One region of the Pseudoflavonifractor intestinihominis genome, then DNA from elsewhere that is predicted to be linked to it. Evidence: riboswitches for the same ligand, from Rfam matches in the RefSeq annotation. Region 1 holds a riboswitch; the other holds the start of a gene.

Region 1 (9,275 bases):
AGACAGCTTGCGGACGGTTCGTTTCATTTCAGACTCCTTTTTGTGACAGCCTCCCGGTGTGGGGGGCTGGCTTACCGCTTGTTGTACTGGAACAGGTCGCACTTGATCATGCCGTTGTACAGCTTGCGCTTTTTGTCGGCGGTGCGGCCGAAGGTGCGCTCGAACTCGGTGTGGGAGGACAGGACGGACACCCGCCACCCGGCAGGCAGCCCCCGCACCGCCTGGCCAAAGGCCTCATACAGGCCCTCAGCCTCCCGCTTCTCCATGATGCGCTCGCCGTAGGGGGGATTGGTGACCACCCGGCCGTAGGGCTCGCTGCGGTGGAAGCGGGTGGCGTCGGCCACGTCGAAGCGGACCAGGTCGTCCACTCCGGCCTTCTCCGCGTTGGAGCGGGCGATCTCCACCGCCTTGGGGTCGATGTCGCCGCCCCAGATGTCGTATTGGCCGTCAAACTCCCTGTCCATGGCCTCGCTGGCGGCGTCCATCCAGGCCTGTGAGGACAGCCAGGGCCACTTCTGAGCGGAGAAGGACCGGTCCAGGCCGGGAGCCCGGTTCCTGGCAATGAGGGCGGCCTCGATGGCGATGGTGCCCGAGCCGCAGAAGGGGTCGCAGAAGGGGTCCCTGCCCCGGTACTGGGACAGCATCACCATGGCGGCGGCCAGGGTCTCCCGCAGGGGAGCCACCACGCCCACCGCACGGTAGCCCCGCTTGTGGAGCCCGGCGCCGCTGGTGTCCAGCATGATGGTGGCGGTGTCCTTCATGATGGAGAACTGGATCTGGAACAGGGGGCCGTTCTCCGGCAGGGTCTCCAGCCCATAGGCCTTGCCCAGCCGGGCGGCGGCCGCCTTCTTCACAATGGACTGGCAGGCGGGCACCGAGTGGAGGGCGGAGTTGAGGCTGTGGCCCTTCACGGGAAAGGCGGCGGTACGGGGGAGGTACTCCTCCCAGGGGATGGCCCGCACGCCCTCGAATAGGGCGTCAAAGTCGGGGGCGGGGAAGGAACCCAGCACCAGCAGCACCCGCTCACCGGTGCGCAGGTTCAGGTTGAGGCGGGGAATGTCCCCAGGCCGGCCGGTACACAGCACATGGCCGTTTTCCGCCCGCACGTCGGCCAGAGACAGACGGCGCAGCTCGTCCGCGGCCAGGCCCTCCAGCCCGAACAGGGTGGGAACAAAAAATTTCAGCTGGTCCATAGAAACCTCCGTAGGCCCGGTTGGGGGCCCCTGTGTGAATCAGGGCCTGGAGAGCGGCAGCGCCGCCCGGCAGGCCATACAAAATTAGTATAGCTTAAATTGTAGGGGATGGCAAACCATTTTGCTGCCGGAGAGAAACTTTTCGGACCATGGGGGCAAAATGCGCCTCTTGCATTTTGCGCGGGGCTGTGATATCATCTGTACCAATAAGCAGGAAAGGACCCGGTGAGCACTCGTGGACGAACCTCCCTTACCCAACTGCATAGCTGCATGTGTTGAGGACAGCGTTATCCCTCTGGGATAGGGCTGTCCTTTTGCGCGCAGAAACGGGAAAACGCCGGGGCAACCCCCTGCAAATACATAGTACTTAGGAGTGATCAGTTCCATTATGGACAGTGCCAGTATTATCATGATAGTCGTTCTCATCTTTCTGGTGGCCATGTCGTCCTACTTCTCGGCCACGGAGACCGCCTACTCCTCCCTCAACCGGGTGCGGCTGAAGAGCCGTGCCGACGCCGGAGACCGCCGGGCCGCCCTGGCCCTGGACCTGGAGGAGGACTTTGACCGCCTGCTCTCCACTCTCCTGATAGGCAACAACATTGTCAATATCACCGCCACCACCATCGGCACCGTGCTCTTCACCGACCTGCTGGGCACCTACGGCCCCACAGTGTCCACCGTGGTGCTGACGGTGGTCATCCTGATTTTTGGCGAGATCTCCCCCAAGAGCCTGGCCAAGGAGTCCCCCGAGGCCTTTGCCATGTTCGCCGCGCCCCTGCTGAAGTTCTTCCTCACCGTGCTGCGGCCCCTGAACTTCCTCTTCACCCAGTGGAAGAAGCTGCTCACCCTCATCTTCCACAAGAAGGAGGACGAGGGCATCACCGAGGAGGAGCTCATCACCATGGTGGACCAGGCCGAGGATGAGGGCGGCCTGGACCAGCACGAGAGCGAGCTGATCCGCTCCGCCATTGAGTTCGGCGACATGGAGGTGGAGGAGATCCTCACCCCCCGGGTGGACATCGTGGCGGTGGAGGACACGGCCACCATGGACGAGGTGGCCAAGGTGTTCGCCGAGAGCGGCTTCTCCCGCCTGCCCGTGTACCACGAGGACATCGACGACATCGTGGGCATCATCCACGAGAAGGACTTCCACGCCGCCCGGTACCACGGCATCAGCGACCTGGCCTCCTTTATGGGCACCGTGCTCTACACCACCGGCAACACCAAGATCTCCCAGATGCTCCGCATTCTCCAGCGGGAGAAGGCCCACATGGTCATCGTGGTGGACGAGTACGGCGGCACCGAGGGCCTGGTGACCATGGAGGACATTGTGGAGGAGCTGGTGGGCGAGATCTGGGACGAGCACGACGAGGTCATCGAGCAGTTCCAGAAGCAGCCCGACGGCAGCTACCTCATCTCCTGTTCCGCCGACCTGACCGACCTGTACGACCTGTTCTCCATCAAGGGCAGCTGCGACGCCAACACGGTGTCCGGCTGGGTCATGGAGCAGATCGGCCGCATCCCCGAGGAGGGGGACCGGTTCCAGGCCGACGGCCTGGACGTGACCGTCACCAAGGTGGACCACCGCCGTGTCATGGAGATCAAAGTGGTGGTGCTGCCCGAGGAGACCGAAGAGGAGAAAAAGGACAAGAAGGACAGAGAAAAAGACAAGGATAAGGAGGGCTGACAAGCCTTTCCGCCCTGATTTTCCGCCGGAGGGCCCTGGGTCCCTCCGGCGGAACTTTTCCGGAATAGAGAAAATTTGGTCATCTGTCTTGTCAGCGCCGGACGGTTGTGCTATACTGTCCCCGACAAGTCAATAAATTCTTCGGGGCAGGGTGCAATTCCCTACCGGCGGTATAGTCCGCGACCCGCGCAAGCGGCTGATTTGGTGGAATTCCAAAACCGACAGTATAGTCTGGATGAGAGAAGAAATGGAGAGAAACAGAGACTCGGTGCCCCACGGTTGTGCACGGAGTCTTTTTTTGTCCCCAGGTTTCGGAGGGTTTACCGAGCTTGTAAATTTGGCTCTGAAAAGGGGACATTGCAATGAAATCCATGAAGAAGACCCAGATTTTCGTGCTCACCGCCATGCTGGCCGCCGTGGCCGGGGTGCTCATGTCCTTTGAGTTCCCCCTGCCCATGATGCCGCCCTTCTACAAGATCGACTTCAGCGACGTGCCCGCCATCATCGCCACCTTCCTGCTGGGTCCGGCGCCCGGACTGTTCATCGAGGTGGTGAAGATCCTCATCAAGCTCCTCACCGTGGGCACCACCACCATGTTTGTGGGCGAGTTTGCCAACCTGCTGGGCACTCTGCTCTTCATCCTGCCCCTGTGGGCCATCTTCAAGCGCATGGGCGGCGACCGGAAGGCCGGCATCACCGCCCTGGCGGTGAGCCTGCCCATCCGCATCGCCTTCTCCTGCGTGCTCAACGCCTGCATCACCCTGCCCCTGTACGCCAAGGCCATGGGCATGCCCCTGAATGATGTGATCCTGGCCGTGGGGGCGGTGAACCCGCTGATCCAGAACCTGCCCCTGTTCCTGGTGCTGGCCACGGTGCCCTTCAATCTCATCAAGCTCCTGCTCAACTATGTGGTGGGCTTCCTGCTGTACGACCGCCTGAAGGCCACCAGCGTGGCCAAGAGAATCGAGGCAAAAGCATGATCCGGAATTACAGAGACCTGACCCGCCTGGAGATGGAACAGGTGGACAAGGAGAACACCATCATTCTCATCCCTGTGGGCGCTCTGGAGCAGCACGGCAACCAGGCCCCCCTGGGCACCGACGACATCATCGCCGAGGCCATGGTGGAGTACCTGGGCCGGGCGCTGGAGGAGGCGGGGGAGAAGGACTTTCCCATTCTGGCCTTCCCCGTCATCCCGGTGGGCCTGAGCACCGAGCACCGCAACTTCTGCGGCTCGGTCACCCTGCGGCCGGACACCTACTACCACCTGCTCTACGACATCAGCGTCAGCCTGGCCCACCACGGATTCAAGAAGCTGGCCTTCCTGGTGTGCCACGGGGGCAACGCGCCCATCGTCCAGGTGCTCAGCCGGGAGCTGCGCAGCGAGCTGGGCATCTCCCCCTTCATCCTCTCCTCCGGCGCCTTCGGCCACCCGGACGTGCGGGCCACCGTGTCCGAGGGGAATGTCTACGACTTCCACGGCGGTGAGATGGAGACCTCCATGGTCATGGCGGTGGACCCCTCGCTGGTGAAACTGGAGACGGCGGAGGCCGGCATCCCCACCGCCTTTGTGGGCAACCAGACCCTGAAGACCGGGGGCAGCGTCACCATCGGCTGGGTGTCCGAGGACTGGAGGACCGCCGACGGCAAGCCCATCGGCATCGGCGGGGACCCCTCCGGTGCCACCGCGGAGAAGGGCCGCATCATCCTGGAGGCCAGCGCTAAGGTGCTGGTGCCCGGCCTGCGGGAGATCCGGGACTGGAAGGCCTGAGCAGCCGGAAAAGACAATAAGAGAGCGCGCGCCGCAGATCTGCGGCGCGCGCTTTTTCCTTTGGAAAGCCGGTTTTGATGGAAAAATCAGTCGGGCTTGACGGTGAAGAGGAGCTGACCGGCCTTGACGTTGTCGGCCCCGCAAAACAGGTTTTGCGGGGACCCCGGACTCCATTTCCCCGGGACGAGTGAATCGCCCCGGGGCAAGGCCGCCCCAGGGGCGGCGCTTGGACGCGCACAGCGCGGCGCGCCGGAGGCGCGGAGGGCGACGGACAGACCACAGGGGAGACGGGGTCAATCGGGCTTGACGGTGAAGAGAAGCTGACCGGCTTTGACGTTGTCGCCCTCCTGAACATGGACGGCCTCCACGGTGCCCGCCAGACGGGCCACCACGCTGGTCTCCATCTTCATGGCCTCGATGATGCCCAGCACCTGGTTGGCCTCCACCCGGTCCCCGGGCTGGACGCTCACCTTGGACACCATACCGGGGATGGAGGCGCCCACCTGGCTCTTGTCCGACGGGTCGGCCAGGGTGACCTGGACGCCCTTCACCTCGGCGGTCCTGTCGGGCACCGCCACCTCGCGGCGCTGGCCGTTGAGCTCGAACTGGACGGTGCGGGTGCCGTCCTCGTTCAGGTCGCCCAGGCCCAGGTACTTGATGACCAGGGTCTTGCCCTCCTCGATGTTGATCTGGTTGGTCTCGCCCAGGGCCATGCCGTTGAAGAACACATGGCTGCCCATGCGGGCGATGTAGCCGTATTCGTTGCGGTGCTGCCGGTACTCCTCGTACACCTTGGGGTAGAGGCAGTAGGACAGCATGGCCCGCATGTTGATCTCGTCGCCGCCCATGAAGGGGCGCATCTTCTCCCGCACCGCGTCAAAGTCCACGGCGGGCAGCAGCTCGCCGGGCCGGCAGGTGATGGGCTTCTCGCCCTTGAGCACCACCCGCTGCAAATCCTCGGGGAAGCCCCAGGCCGGCTGTCCCATCATGCCCTTGAAATAGCTCACCACGCTGTCGGGGAAGGTGAGGGCCTCGCCCCGCTCCACGATGTTCTCCGGCGTCAGGTTGTTCTGCACCATGAAGATGGCCAGGTCGCCCACCATCTTGGAGGAGGGGGTCACCTTCACGATGTCGCCCAGCATGTCGTTGACGGTCTTGTACATCTCCTTGACCTCTTCGAACCGGTGGCCCAGGCCCAGGGAGATGACCTGGGGATACAGGTTGGTGTACTGGCCGCCGGGGATCTCGTAGCGGTAGATGTCGGTGGTGGGGTTCTTCAGGCCGTGGTCGAAGTTGTCATAGCGCAGGCGCACGTCGGCCCAGTAGTCGTCCAGCTTCTGGAGCCGCTGGAGGTCCAGGCCGGTGTCCCGCTCCGTGCCCTGGAGGGCGGCCACCACCGCGTTCATGGAGGGCTGGCTGGTCAGGCTGGACATGGAGGCGATGGCGCAGTCCACGATATCCACACCCGCCTCGGCGGCCATGAGGTAGGCGGCCACCTGGTTGGCGGTGGTGTCGTGGGTGTGGAGGTGGATGGGCAGGCCCACCTCCTGCTTCAGGGTGGACACCAGCTTCTTGGCCGCGTAGGGCTTGAGCAGGCCGGACATGTCCTTGATGGCCAGCAGGTGGGCGCCCCGGCGCTCCAGCTCCTTGGCCAGGTTCACATAATACTGAAGGGTGTACTTGTCCCGCTTGGGGTCCAGGATGTCGCCGGTGTAGCAGATGGTGGCCTCGCAGAGCTTGTTCTCCTGGAGCACCTGGTCCATGGCCACCTCCATGCCGGGCACCCAGTTGAGGGAGTCGAAGATGCGGAACACGTCGATGCCGCTGCGGGCGGCCTCCTTCACGAACTCCCGGATCAGGTTGTCGGGGTAGTTGGTGTACCCCACCGCGTTGGCGCCCCGGAGGAGCATCTGGAAGGGGATGTTGGGGATCTTCTTCCGCAGGGTGTCCAGCCGCTCCCAGGGGGACTCGTGGAGGAACCGGTAGGCCACGTCGAAGGTGGCGCCGCCCCACATCTCCAGGGAGAAGCAGTCGGCCAGGATCTCGCTGGTGCCGTCGGCCGCCAGACGCAGGTCCCGGGTGCGCACCCGGGTGGACAGCAGGGACTGGTGGGCGTCCCGCATGGTGGTGTCGGTGATGAGCAGCTTCTTCTGGTCCAGCACCCACTGCTTCACCGCCTCGGGGCCCTCACGGTCCAGCATCTGCTTGAGCCCCTCGGGCCGGTTGCCGGTGACGGGCGGGAACCGGGGGATGTCGTACTGCTTGCGCTCGGCGGAGGGGTTGTCCACCTGGATCTGGGCGATGTACTTGAGCACCTTGGTGGCCCGGTCCCGGCCGATGTTGATGTCAAAGAGCTCGGGGGTCTCGTCGATGAACTTGGTGTGGCACTGGCCGGCCTGGAAGGCGGGGTGGGTGAGGATGTTGGTGATAAAGGGGATGTTGGTCTTCACGCCTCGGACGTGCTCCTCGCTGACGGCCCGCACCGCCTTGTGGCAGGTGCCCACAAAGGTGTTGTCCCAGGCGGTGACCTTGACCAGCAGGGAGTCGTAATAGGGGGAGATGACCGCGCCGGTGTAGGCGTTGCCGCCGTCCAGCCGGACGCCGAAGCCGCCGCTGGACCGGTAGGCGGTAATCTTGCCTGTGTCGGGGGCGAAGTTGTTGGCCGGGTCCTCGGTGGTCACCCGGCACTGGATGGCGTAGCCGCTGATGTGCACGTCCTCCTGTTTGGTCAGGCCGATGCGGGGGTCGGACAGAGGGCAGCCCTCGGCGATGAGGATCTGGGCCCGCACCAGGTCCACGCCGGTGACCATCTCGGTGACCGTGTGCTCCACCTGGATCCGGGGGTTCATCTCAATGAAGTAGTGGTTGCCGTCCTTGTCCACCAGGAACTCCACGGTGCCCGCGTTGACGTAGCCCACATACTTGGCCACCTTCACCGCGTCGGCGTGGAGCTTGTCCCGGATCTCCTGGGGCACGCTCCAGGCGGGGGCGTACTCCACCACCTTCTGGTACCGGCGCTGGAGAGAGCAGTCCCGCTCTCCCAGGTGCATCACGTTGCCGTACTGGTCGCCCAGGATCTGCACCTCGATGTGCTTGGGCTCTACCAGGTACTTCTCGATGAAGATGTCCTCGCTGCCGAAGGCCTTCCGGGCCTCGTTGCGCACCAGCTCAAAGGCGGGGGCCACCTCCTCCGGCGTGTCGCACCGGCGCATGCCGCGGCCGCCGCCGCCGGCGGCGGCCTTCAGAATGATGGGGAAGCCGTAGGAAACGGCCTTCTCCAGGGCCTCGTCCGCGTCCTTCAGGGGGCGATCGGAGCCGGGGATGGTGGGCACGCCGCAGGCGATGGCCGTGGCTTTGGCGGCCAGCTTGTCGCCCATGCGGGAGAGCACCTCGGAGGAGGGGCCGATGAACTTGATGCCCTCGGCCTCACAGGCCCGGGCGAAGTCCGGGTTCTCGGACAGGAAGCCGTAGCCCGGGTGGATGGCGTCCACCTTCCGCCGCTTGGCCAGGTCGATGATGGCGGGAATGTCCAGATAGGCCCCCAGGGGGGACTTGTTGTGGCCGATCAGATAGGCCTCGTCGGCCCGGGTGCGGAACAGACTGTTGATGTCCTCGTGGGAGTACATGGCCACGGTGTGGAGCCCCAGGTCGTAGCAGGCGCGAAACACCCGGATGGCGATCTCGCCCCGGTTGGCCACCAGTACCTTGTTGAATATACGCTCTGTCACGTGCTTCATCCTTTCTTCCCACGGCGGCTGCGGCCCGGAGGAAAGGCCGCCGCGCTCCGCGGATTCAGTCAGACTGATGTGTTAAAGTCCATTATACAGACTGCAATCTGATTTTGCAATGAAATTTATTGTGCTCTGCAAAAAAAGAGCAGAATACCAAAAGTCGAGAGAAAAAACAATAAAAAATGAAAGAAACGTATACTTCTTCTGCAAAAACAGCTAAGGGAGACGGTAAAAGGGAACGGGCGGTGCGGCGAGCGGGAAGGAGGGACTTAATCCGGGCTGCCGGATGGTAAGGCGGAGAAAAGGAGGAAAGTAGAGGAAAATGAGAAGTTAAGGCGATTCTTAACATCAGAAGGCCGGGAACGCTTGTTTGGCCGCCTGTTTTATGGTAGACTAGGCCTCACAGACTGGAAAGGGGGGAGTACCGTGGCGCTGACGCTGGAGAGCGGCCTGAAGGAGCTGCCGGGTATCGGGGACGCCCGGGCCGCCAGGCTGGCCAAGCTGGGTCTGGCCACTGTGGAGAATCTGCTGGGGTACTACCCCCGCAGCTACGAGGACCGGACCAAAATCTCCACCATTGACGGCGCACCAGAGGAACAGCCGGTGTGCGTGGCGGCCTTTGTGGCGGAGACGCCCCGGGTGTCCCACATCCGCAAGGGGCTGGAGCTGGTGAAGGTGAAGGTGGCCGACGAGACGGCGGTGATGACCGTCACCTTTTTCAACCAGGCCTATGTCCGGGATGCCCTGCGCCAGGGGGAGAGCTACATCTTCTACGGCAAAGTGGAGCGGCAGGGCAGGCAGCGGCAGATGACCAACCCGGTCTTCGAGCGGGAGGGGGCCGCCCGGTTCACCGGCTGCATCATGCCGGTCTACCCCCTGACGGCGGGCATCTC
Region 2 (9,275 bases), on a different contig from region 1:
GCAGCGCCACCATCATCCAGGTCACCGCTTACGACGCCAACGGCGACATTCTCTACACCAGCTCCCTCAAGGGCTGATGCCCAGACAAAAAGCAAGAGGCCGGACCCCTGTGGGGTCCGGCCTCTTTATCGCATTTGCACTGTTGTGTTTTTACTCCTCCACCGTCACCAGGTTGATGAGCACCTCCACCATCTTCTCCAGGCTCTCCACGGGGATATACTCGTGGACGCCGTGGAAGTTGACGCCGCCGGTGGACAGGTTGGGACAGGGCAGGCCCATATAGCTCAGCCGGGCGCCGTCGGTGCCGCCCCGGATGGGCACCACCTGGGGCGTGACCCCCGCCTTCTCCATGGCCGCCCGGGCCCGGAGGATGAGGTACATATGGGGCTCGATCTGCTCCTTCATGTTGTAATAGGAGTCCTTCAGATAGAGCTCCACGGTACCCTCGCCGTACTTGCCGTTGAGATAGGCGGCCACACGGCCCAGGTACTGCTTCCGCTCCTCGAACTTCTCCCGGTCATGGTCCCGGATGATGAAGTGGAGCTCGGACTCGGTCTCGTCGCCCTTCATGGCGTGGAGGTGGTAGAAGCCCTCGTAGCCCTCGGTGTGGGCCGGGGTCTCGGCGGGCGGCATCATGTTCATGAACTCGATGGCCATCAGCAGGGCATTCTTCATCTTGTTCTTGGCCGAGCCGGGGTGGATGTTCACGCCGTGGATATAGACCCCGGCATTGGCGGCGTTGAAGTTCTCATACTCGATCTCGCCCAGCTCGCCGCCGTCCACGGTGTAGGCCACGGCGGCGCCGAAGCCCTCCACGTCGAAGTGGTCGGCCCCATGGCCCACCTCCTCGTCGGGGGTGATGCCCACGGCGATGCGGCCGTGCCGCACCTCAGGGTGGGCCGCCAGGTACTCCACAGCGGTAAAGATCTCCGCCACGCCCGCCTTGTCGTCGGCGCCCAGCAGGGTGGTGCCGTCGGTGACGATCAGGTTCTGTCCCCTGTAGCGGGCCAGGCTCTCAAACTCCGCCTCCCGCATGACGATGCCCTTCTCCTCGTTGAGGACCAGGTCGCCCCCCTCATAGGCCACGATCCGGGGCTTCACGCCGGCGCCGGAGGCGTCGGGCGAGGTGTCCATGTGGGCGATGAGGCCCACGCAGGGCACACCCTCACAGCCGGGGCTGGCGGGCAGCCAGGCGTACACATAGCCGTGGTCGTCCATATGGGCGTTCTGGAGCCCCATCTGGGACAGCTCGGCGGCCAGGGCCGCGCCCAGAATTTTCTGTTTCTCCGTGGAGGGTACGGTGGTACTGTTCTCATCAGACTGGGTATCATAGGCTACGTAGCGGAGAAACCGTTCTGCTGCACTCATGTTTCAGGCTTCCTTTCTGCATCCAGGTGCCCCGTCCGGACAGAGCGCCGGGGTTGTATATTGACGAACGTTCCCGTTCAGGATAGACTGGTATCAGGACCACATTTCTCTCCCGCCCGCCGTTCCTCCGGCGGGATACACAGGGTTGTTCTTATTTTAACACAAAAGGAGTGGATTTTCCATGGCGAATCTGCGTGAATTTACCTACCCCTCCAGCGACGGCATCCACCAGGTCCACGCCGCCGAGTGGACGCCGGAAAACGGCGGCCCCAGGGCGGTGGTCCAGCTGGTCCACGGTATTTCGGAATATATTCTGCGGTACGACGGCTTTGCCCGTTTTCTGGCCGACCACGGCTTTGTGGTGGTGGGCAACGACCACCTGGGCCACGGCGGCACCGCCACCGGTCCCGAGGAGTACGGTTTCCTGGCGGAAAAGGACGGCTGGGCCCACATCACCGACGATGTGCGCCTGCTGCGGGTGCTCACCGGCGAGCGGTACAGCGGCCTGCCCTACTTCCTGATGGGCCACTCCATGGGCTCCTTTGTGGCCCGCACCTACCTGATCCGCTGGCCCGGCACCCTGGACGGCTGCATCCTCTCGGGCACAGGCCAGGAGTCCGCCGCCACCGTGTCCTTCGGCAAGGCGGTGCTGGCCATGTTCGGCGCCATCCGGGGGTACCGCGTGCCCTGCAAGTTCTTCAACGACCTGTCCATTGGGATGTACAATCGGAAGTTCGCCCCCAACCGCACCGGCGCGGACTGGATCTCCCGAGACAACAACGTAGTGGACGCCTACGTGACCGACCCCCTGTGCTCCTTCCTGCCCACGGCCGGCATGAGCCGGGACATGATGGAGGGCCTCCAGTTCATCGCCGACCAGAACAACCTGGCCCGGATGGACCCGGAAACCCCCATCTACCTCTTCTCCGGCGACCAGGACCCGGTGGGCGCCATGGGCGAGGGCGTGCGGAAGGTATACGGCTTCTTCCAGGACGCAGGCGTCCGGGACGTGACCATGAAGCTCTACCCCGGCGGACGCCACGAGATGCTCAACGAGACCAACCGGGACCAGGTCTACCAGGACGTGCTCGCCTGGCTGGAGGACCACATGAAGGCATAAAACAGACAGCGGAGCACCGGAATTCTCTCCGGTGCTCCGCTTTGTCATGTCTCCACGTCCAGAATATTCACTTCCAGGCCCTTTTTCATGGCGTAGGACAGGGTGTACATGGTGCCGCCCAGCACGCCGCCGTATACCGCGATGATCATGGACGACCGGTCCACCATGTACCGGTCCCGCCGGAGCATGCAGCCCCTGTCGTAGTGGTGCTGGACCATGGTCTCATAGTCGCACTGGGCAACCAGCCTGAAATACCGGTTCCGGTCCCGCTCCTTCCAGTGGGCGGCCTGCTCCTCGCAGGGCAGGGCGGCCTCCACGGTGACCCCGGGCCGCCGCTCCCGCAGGGCCAGGACCGCCTCGCAGAAGTAGAAGTCCGCCCCCCGGGCCATGCCGCAGATGAAGTGGCGCATGCCCTTGTTATAGGCGTCCTCCAGGGCGGCTGCCAGCCGCTCCTTCAGCGCCACGCAGCGGGGGTCCCACTCGTCGTCCCGCCAGGGCAGCTTGTCGGGCCGGTGGCCCGTAAAACAGCAGGTGGTCTCTCGTTCCATGGCGCTCTCCTCACTGGCTTCTTCATTTTCGTCGTGTCCATTCTAGTATATCCAGCGGCCCAAGTCAACGCCATATTCGAACACCAGTGCGAAAACTTTTTTCAAAAAAGGCTTGCATTCTGTTTCACACACGCTATAATAGCCTTAGAACAACTGAACAGAAAATGTCTTCAGGGCAGGGTGAAAATCCCGATCGGCGGTATAGTCCGCGACCCGCAGCAATTGCGGCTGACCCGGTGCAACTCCGGGACCGACAGTGACGCGCACAACGCTCCATGCGCGAAGTCTGGATGGAAGAAGATGTGTTAATGCGATGGATGATACACCTCCTCCTTGATTGTATTTAACACCTGAAAGGCATTGCTTTTCAGGTGTTACTTTGCTTTCAGGAGTGTTTTTTTATGTCCGTTATGTCCTCTTCCCTCCCCAATTCCAGCGCCAAGCGGCTGGATGTGCGCACCGTCGTCTGCACCGGTATGCTCTGCGCCATCGCCTATGTGGTCATGCTCGTATCCAAGACCATCTTTGCCCCCCTCACCGTGGTCGGGTTCCTCACCTTCGACATGAAGGACGTGATCATCGCCATCGGCGGCTTCCTGTACGGCCCCCTCAACGCCCTGTGCATCTCCGTGGTCACCTCCCTCATCGAGATGGTCACCGTCAGTGACACCGGTCCCATCGGCCTGCTGATGAACGTGCTGTCCACCATCGCCTTTGTCTGCCCCGCCGCCTTTATCTACAAGCGCCGTCAGAAGCTCTCCGCCGCCGTGGTGGGCCTGGTCATCGGCGGCATCCTGATGACCGCCATCATGCTGCTGTGGAACTACCTCATCACCCCCCTGTACATGAATGTCCCCCGGGACGTGGTGGTCGCCATGCTGCCCACCGCCTTCCTCCCCTTCAACCTGGTCAAGGCCCTGATGAACGGCGCCCTCACCATGCTGCTCTACAAGCCCGTTGTCACCGCCCTGCGCAAGGCCCGTCTGGTCCCCGAGCATGAGAGCTCCGGTCAGGCCCACAAGCGCCGCACCATTGGTGTTACCATTGTGGCCATTATCCTGCTGGCCACTGCCGTGCTGCTGGGTCTGGTTCTGTCCGGCGTGATCTGAGCCCGCTTCTCTCTGCCCCGCCCGATCCTCTCTCCGGGCGGGGCATTTTTATAGGCCGAATATAGAACATAAGTTTGACTTTTTCCATCCCGGAGGTTATACTGTTCTTGAGAAAGGCGGTACGAAAGGGGTGAATGCCATGGACCGGACCATACTCCACTGTGACCTCAACAGCTTCTACGCCTCGGTGGAGCTGCTCTCCCTGCCCGAGCTGCGGGAGAGCGGAAAGCCGGTGGCCGTGTGCGGCGACCCCACCTCCCGCCATGGCATCATCCTGGCCAAGAACGAGCCCGCCAAGGCCATGGGGGTCAAGACCGCCGAGACCATCTGGCAGGCCAGGCAGAAGTGCCCCGATCTGGTGCTCCTCCCCGCCCACCGGGACCAATACCGGAAGTACTCCCGCATGGTCAACGCCATCTACGACCGGTTCACCGACCTGGTGGAGCCCTTCTCCATCGACGAGAGCTGGCTGGATATCACCGGCTCCATGCACCTGTGGGGCGGGGACGGAAAGGCCATTGCCGACCGCATCCGGGAGACGGTGAAGGCGGAGACCGGCCTGACCGTGTCGGTGGGGGTGTCCTTCAACAAGGTCTTTGCCAAGATGGGCAGCGACTACAAGAAGCCGGACGCCACCACGGTCATCACCCGGGAGAACTTCCGCCGGCTCCTCTGGCCCCTGCCGGTGACCGACCTGCTCTTTGTGGGCGGCGCGGCGGCCAAGGTGCTCCGCAGCTACGGCGTCCAGACCATCGGGGATCTGGCCCGGTTCGACCCCCAGGCCCTGGTGGCCATTCTGGGCAAGCAGGGCGCCGCCCTCCACAGCTATGCCGCCGGGACGGAGCACGAGCCGGTGATCCCCGCCCGGGACCTGCCGCCCCCCAAGTCGGTGGGCAGCGGCCTCACCTTCCGGCGCAACCTGCTGGGGCTGGAGGACGTGCGCACCGGCCTGTCCGCCCTGTCCGACGAGGTGGCCGCCCGGCTGCGGCGGCACGGCCTCAAGTGCACCACCGTGCAGGTCACCATCCGGGACCCCGGTTTCCGGGACATCTGCCGCCAGAAGCGGCTCCCCGCCCCCACCTATGTGTCCCGGGACATCGCCGACGCCGCCCTGGAGCTGCTGCTCTCCTCCTGGAACCTGAAGCAGCCTATCCGGGCCCTCACCGTCACCGGCCAGAATCTGGTGGACGAGGCCGACGCCGGGGAGCAGCTGGATCTGTTCGCCGCCAATGCCGCCCCCCACCGGGACAAGCTGGAGCGGCTGGAGCGGGCCATGGACAAGATCCGGGACAAGTACGGCGGCGGGGCCATCACCTTCGCCTCCACCGTCCGGGGCGAGGCCGGCAGCAGCCAGCGCCAGGACGACGTGCCCCCTGTGGACTGACAGAAAAACGCCCCGCCTGCCCGATATGGGCAGGCGGGGCGTCTTGTCTCAGGGGTTTTTACTTCACGGTGATCAGCTCATAGGAGCGGGTACCCAGGCCGATCTTCTCGGCGTGCTCCAGGCAGGCCTTCCACTCGGAGTCGGGCTCCAGGTTCTTGAAGTGGTCGTGGTGGTCGCAGAAGCCGGGGGCGTGCATCTTCTCATCCAGCTCGGAGCCGGGCAGAGGCTCCTGCCGCAGGCAGGCGTCGGCACAGGCCTGGTCCAGGGCCACCGGGTCAAAGGAGGCGAACATGCCCAGGTCGGGCAGCACCGGCACGTCGTTGCTGCCGTAGCAGTCGCACAGGGGGGACACGTCGATGACCAGGCTGATGTGGAAGTTGGGACGGCCGTCCACCACTGCCTTGGCGTACTCGGCCATCTTGCAGTCCAGAATGGCGTTGGTGTTATTCTCCAGGTTGGCAATGGCGTCAAAGTTACAGGCGCCCAGGCAGCGGCCGCAGCCCACGCAGCGGTCGTGGTCAATGCGGGCCTTGCCGTCGGTACCGTCAAAGAAGATGGCGTCCTGGCCACAGCTTCTGGCGCAGGCGTGGCACTTGCGGCACTTGCTCTCGTCCACCACCGGCTTGCCGGCATTGTGCTGCTCCATCTTGCCCGCACGGCTGCCGCAGCCCATGCCGATGTTCTTCAGGGCGCCGCCGAAGCCGGTGGCCTCATGGCCCTTGAAGTGGCTCAGGCTGATGAACACATCCGCGTCCATGATGGCACGGCCGATCTTGGCCTCCTTCACGTACTCGCCGCCCACCACGGGGACGGCCACGTCGTCGGTGCCCTTCACGCCGTCGCCGATGATGATGTGGCAGCCGGTGCTGAAGGGGCTGAAGCCGTTGGTATAGGCGGCGTTCAGATGGTCGTAGGCGTTCTTCCGCTGGCCCACGTAGAGGGTGTTGCAGTCGGTGAGGAAGGGCATGCCGCCCAGCTCCTTCACCACGTCGGCCACCACCTTGGCCCAGTTGGGACGCAGGTAGGCCATGTTGCCCGGCTCGCCGAAGTGCATCTTGATGGCCACCAGCTTCTTCTCAAAGTCAATGTCCCCGATGCCCGCGGTGCGGATCAGCTTCTCCAGCTTGGTCAGCTGGTTCTGGCCGGGCTTGGTGCGCATGCTGGTAAAATATACTTTTGCCTTCTCCATCACAATCTCTCCTTTATATCTCCGCCGGATGAGGCGGTCCCGGTTCCCGCTCCGGACCAGACCCTATCCGGTGTTGTTACTCCGTTTCCCCGGCGTCCTTCCTCCTGTCGGGCAGCAGATGGTTGATTCCCACCGCCACCACAATGCCCACAATGGTCTCCATCACCCGGAACAGGGTATAGAAGTACCGCTCCGGGCCGCCGTGGTTGAGAATCACCACGCACACCAGCACACTGCCGATGGAGCAGGCGCTCGGGCGGCGGATCAGATTGCATATCCACATGGTGAGAACAATGCCCATGCCGATCATGAGCCCCAGAAAAATAGGCTGCTCCACCAGGTCGTCCACAAACAGAATGACCAGGCCCACCAGGCCGCCGATACAGGTGCCGATGACCCGGGACACGCCCTGCCGCACCGACTGCGCCACCGAGCTCTGCATACAGATAACGGCCGCAATACAAGCGTAAAATGGTCCCACGTCTTTCAGCGGGTCATACTCCCCCACCGGCATTCTCAGCCAGAAGGGCAGAAAAATAAAGTAGCACAGCACCACAGCCACAGCGGTTTTCACCATGCGCATGCCTACGCCGGGGACATTGATTTTCTCCACAAAGACCTCCTTGAGAGTGCGCGGAGGAGACAGGAAGCCCCTGTCTCCTCCGTATGGCTCGGATTTAGAACGGCAGGTTCAGTCCGCCGGTAATCTGACGCATATTGTTGGCCATGTCGGTCTCCGCGCTGCGGATAGCCTCGTTCACGGCGGCCACGATCATGTCCTGGAGCATCTCCACGTCCTCCGGGTCCACCGCCTCGGGGTCGATGGTCAGGGACACCAGTTCCCGCTTGCCGGTGACCGTGGCGGAGACCACGCCGCCGCCGGCCTGGGCGCTGTACTCCTTGGCCTCCAGCTCAGCCTGCATCTTCTGCATGTTCTCCTGCATCTTCTGGGCCTGCTTGATCATATTCATGTTGATGCCGCCGCCCATGCCGCCCATTCCGGCGCGTCCAAAGCCTTTCGCCATGGTTCATTCTCCTTTCAGCCCGCCCTCCGGGCGGAAACTGTTATTTGATGATGATATTGTCAAACTGCTGCCCAAAGGCCAGCAGGTCGTCCAGCTTGTCGTGGGCCGGAGGGTCTGCCGCAGGTGCTGCCGGAGCGGCGCTCACCGGAGGCGCCTGGCCCACCGTCACCGTCACCCGCATCTGTCCCCCCAGCCGGGCGGAGGCCGCCTGGGCCACCACGCTGAGGATGCCCGGCTTGTTGATCATGGACCGGGTGAAATCGCTCTCTGCGTACAGGGTAATCATGCTTCCCTCCGCCCGGCCCTGCACCATGGCGGGGTTGGACAGGAAGGTATACTCCCCCATGGGGATGCGCCCCTTCAGGGAGGCGACCAGCTCGGGCCAGAAATCTCCCCCCGGAGCGCTCTGTGCCGCCGGGGCAGTCTGGACCGCAGTGGGCCGGGCCGGGGCGCTCTGTTGGGTCGGAGCCTGCCGGACCGGCTCCGCCGTCCGCTGAGGCTGGGCCGCCGGTCTGGCGGCTTCCTCTTCGGCAACCGGGTTTACCCGCTCTCCCGGCTCCTCCGGCAGAGGCGGGCGCTCCTCCTCCCAGGGAGGACGGTCCTCGCTCCGGGCAGGCGCCGTCTGTTTGGGCGGCTGCTGGGCCGCCGGGGCAGTCGTCTGCTTTGCCGGCGGGCTCTGGACCTGCTGTACGGGGATGGCTTCCCCCGACAGCCGCTCCTCCAGCCGGGTCAGCCGGGCATTCAGTCCGGCCGGGCTGGGGTCCAGGGTCTCGTCGCACAGCCGGATGAGGCACAGCTCCGCGTCGGTCCGCCGGTTGCCGCTGCGGGACAGGTCGGCGCTGGTGGCCTGGAGCTGGGTCAGGATCTGGGCCAGCCGGGCCGGCGTGAACAGCCGGTCCAGACGGCGGAGGGTGGTCTCGTCATATCCCCCTGTCAGCAGGGCGGTCCCGCTCTGGGGCGCGGTCTTGCGGATCAGCAGGTCCCGGGCCAGGGCGGACAGCTCGTTCAGCAGGCTGCCCACGTCCTTGCCTGCGCCGTACAGCCGGGCCAGGGTCTCCAGGGCTCCGGCGGTCTCCTTTTTGGCGATCTGCTCCATCAGAGCAGCCGTCTCCAGGTTGCCCGCCAGGCCCAGGGCGGAGAGCACCTCCGCCTCGCCAATGGTGCCCGAGGGGTTGACGCACTGGTCCAGCAGGGACAGGGCGTCCCGCAGGCCGCCGTCTGCCAGCCGGGCCAGCAGGGCCGCGCCCTCGGCGGTCAGGCCGATGCCCTCCTGCTCCGCCACATAGCTCAGCCGCCGGGCGATGTCCCCGGGCAGAATCCGCTTGAAGGCGAACTGCTGGCACCGGGACTTGATGGTGGCCGGCACCTTGTGCAGCTCGGTGGTGGCCAGGATGAACATCAGGTGCTCCGGGGGCTCCTCCAGAATCTTCAGCAGGGCGTTGAAGGCGGCGGTGGACAGCATGTGGACCTCGTCCACGATGTACACCCGCTTGCGGACTGCGGCGGGGGTGTATACCGCCTCATCCCGCAGG

Evidence for each region. Region 1 has a riboswitch for FMN ahead of WMO64_RS01080 (ECF transporter S component). Riboswitches for the same ligand answer to the same signal wherever they lie in the genome.
Region 2: another riboswitch for FMN. It lies ahead of WMO64_RS06940 (ECF transporter S component); the one in region 1 lies ahead of WMO64_RS01080 (ECF transporter S component).

Annotation. Positions count from the first base shown of each region.
Region 1 covers NZ_JBBMFK010000001.1:224,253-233,527, forward strand. Annotated here, with positions in the region: gene WMO64_RS01065 (S-layer homology domain-containing protein) at 1-27, opposite strand, end outside; gene WMO64_RS01070 (THUMP domain-containing class I SAM-dependent RNA methyltransferase) at 72-1,193, opposite strand; gene WMO64_RS01075 (HlyC/CorC family transporter) at 1,582-2,880, shown strand; FMN riboswitch at 3,014-3,131, shown strand; gene WMO64_RS01080 (ECF transporter S component) at 3,243-3,860, shown strand; gene WMO64_RS01085 (creatininase family protein) at 3,857-4,651, shown strand; gene WMO64_RS01090 (pyruvate carboxylase) at 4,945-8,388, opposite strand; gene recG (ATP-dependent DNA helicase RecG) at 8,809-9,275, shown strand, end outside.
Region 2 covers NZ_JBBMFK010000009.1:38,610-47,884, reverse strand. Annotated here, with positions in the region: gene WMO64_RS06960 (S-layer homology domain-containing protein) at 1-77, shown strand, start outside; gene pepT (peptidase T) at 151-1,368, opposite strand; gene WMO64_RS06950 (alpha/beta hydrolase) at 1,550-2,488, shown strand; gene WMO64_RS06945 (SLOG family protein) at 2,533-3,036, opposite strand; FMN riboswitch at 3,199-3,342, shown strand; gene WMO64_RS06940 (ECF transporter S component) at 3,438-4,145, shown strand; gene dinB (DNA polymerase IV) at 4,285-5,529, shown strand; gene WMO64_RS06930 (DUF362 domain-containing protein) at 5,588-6,718, opposite strand; gene WMO64_RS06925 (FUSC family protein) at 6,795-7,331, opposite strand; gene WMO64_RS06920 (YbaB/EbfC family nucleoid-associated protein) at 7,396-7,743, opposite strand; gene dnaX (DNA polymerase III subunit gamma/tau) at 7,784-9,275, opposite strand, start outside.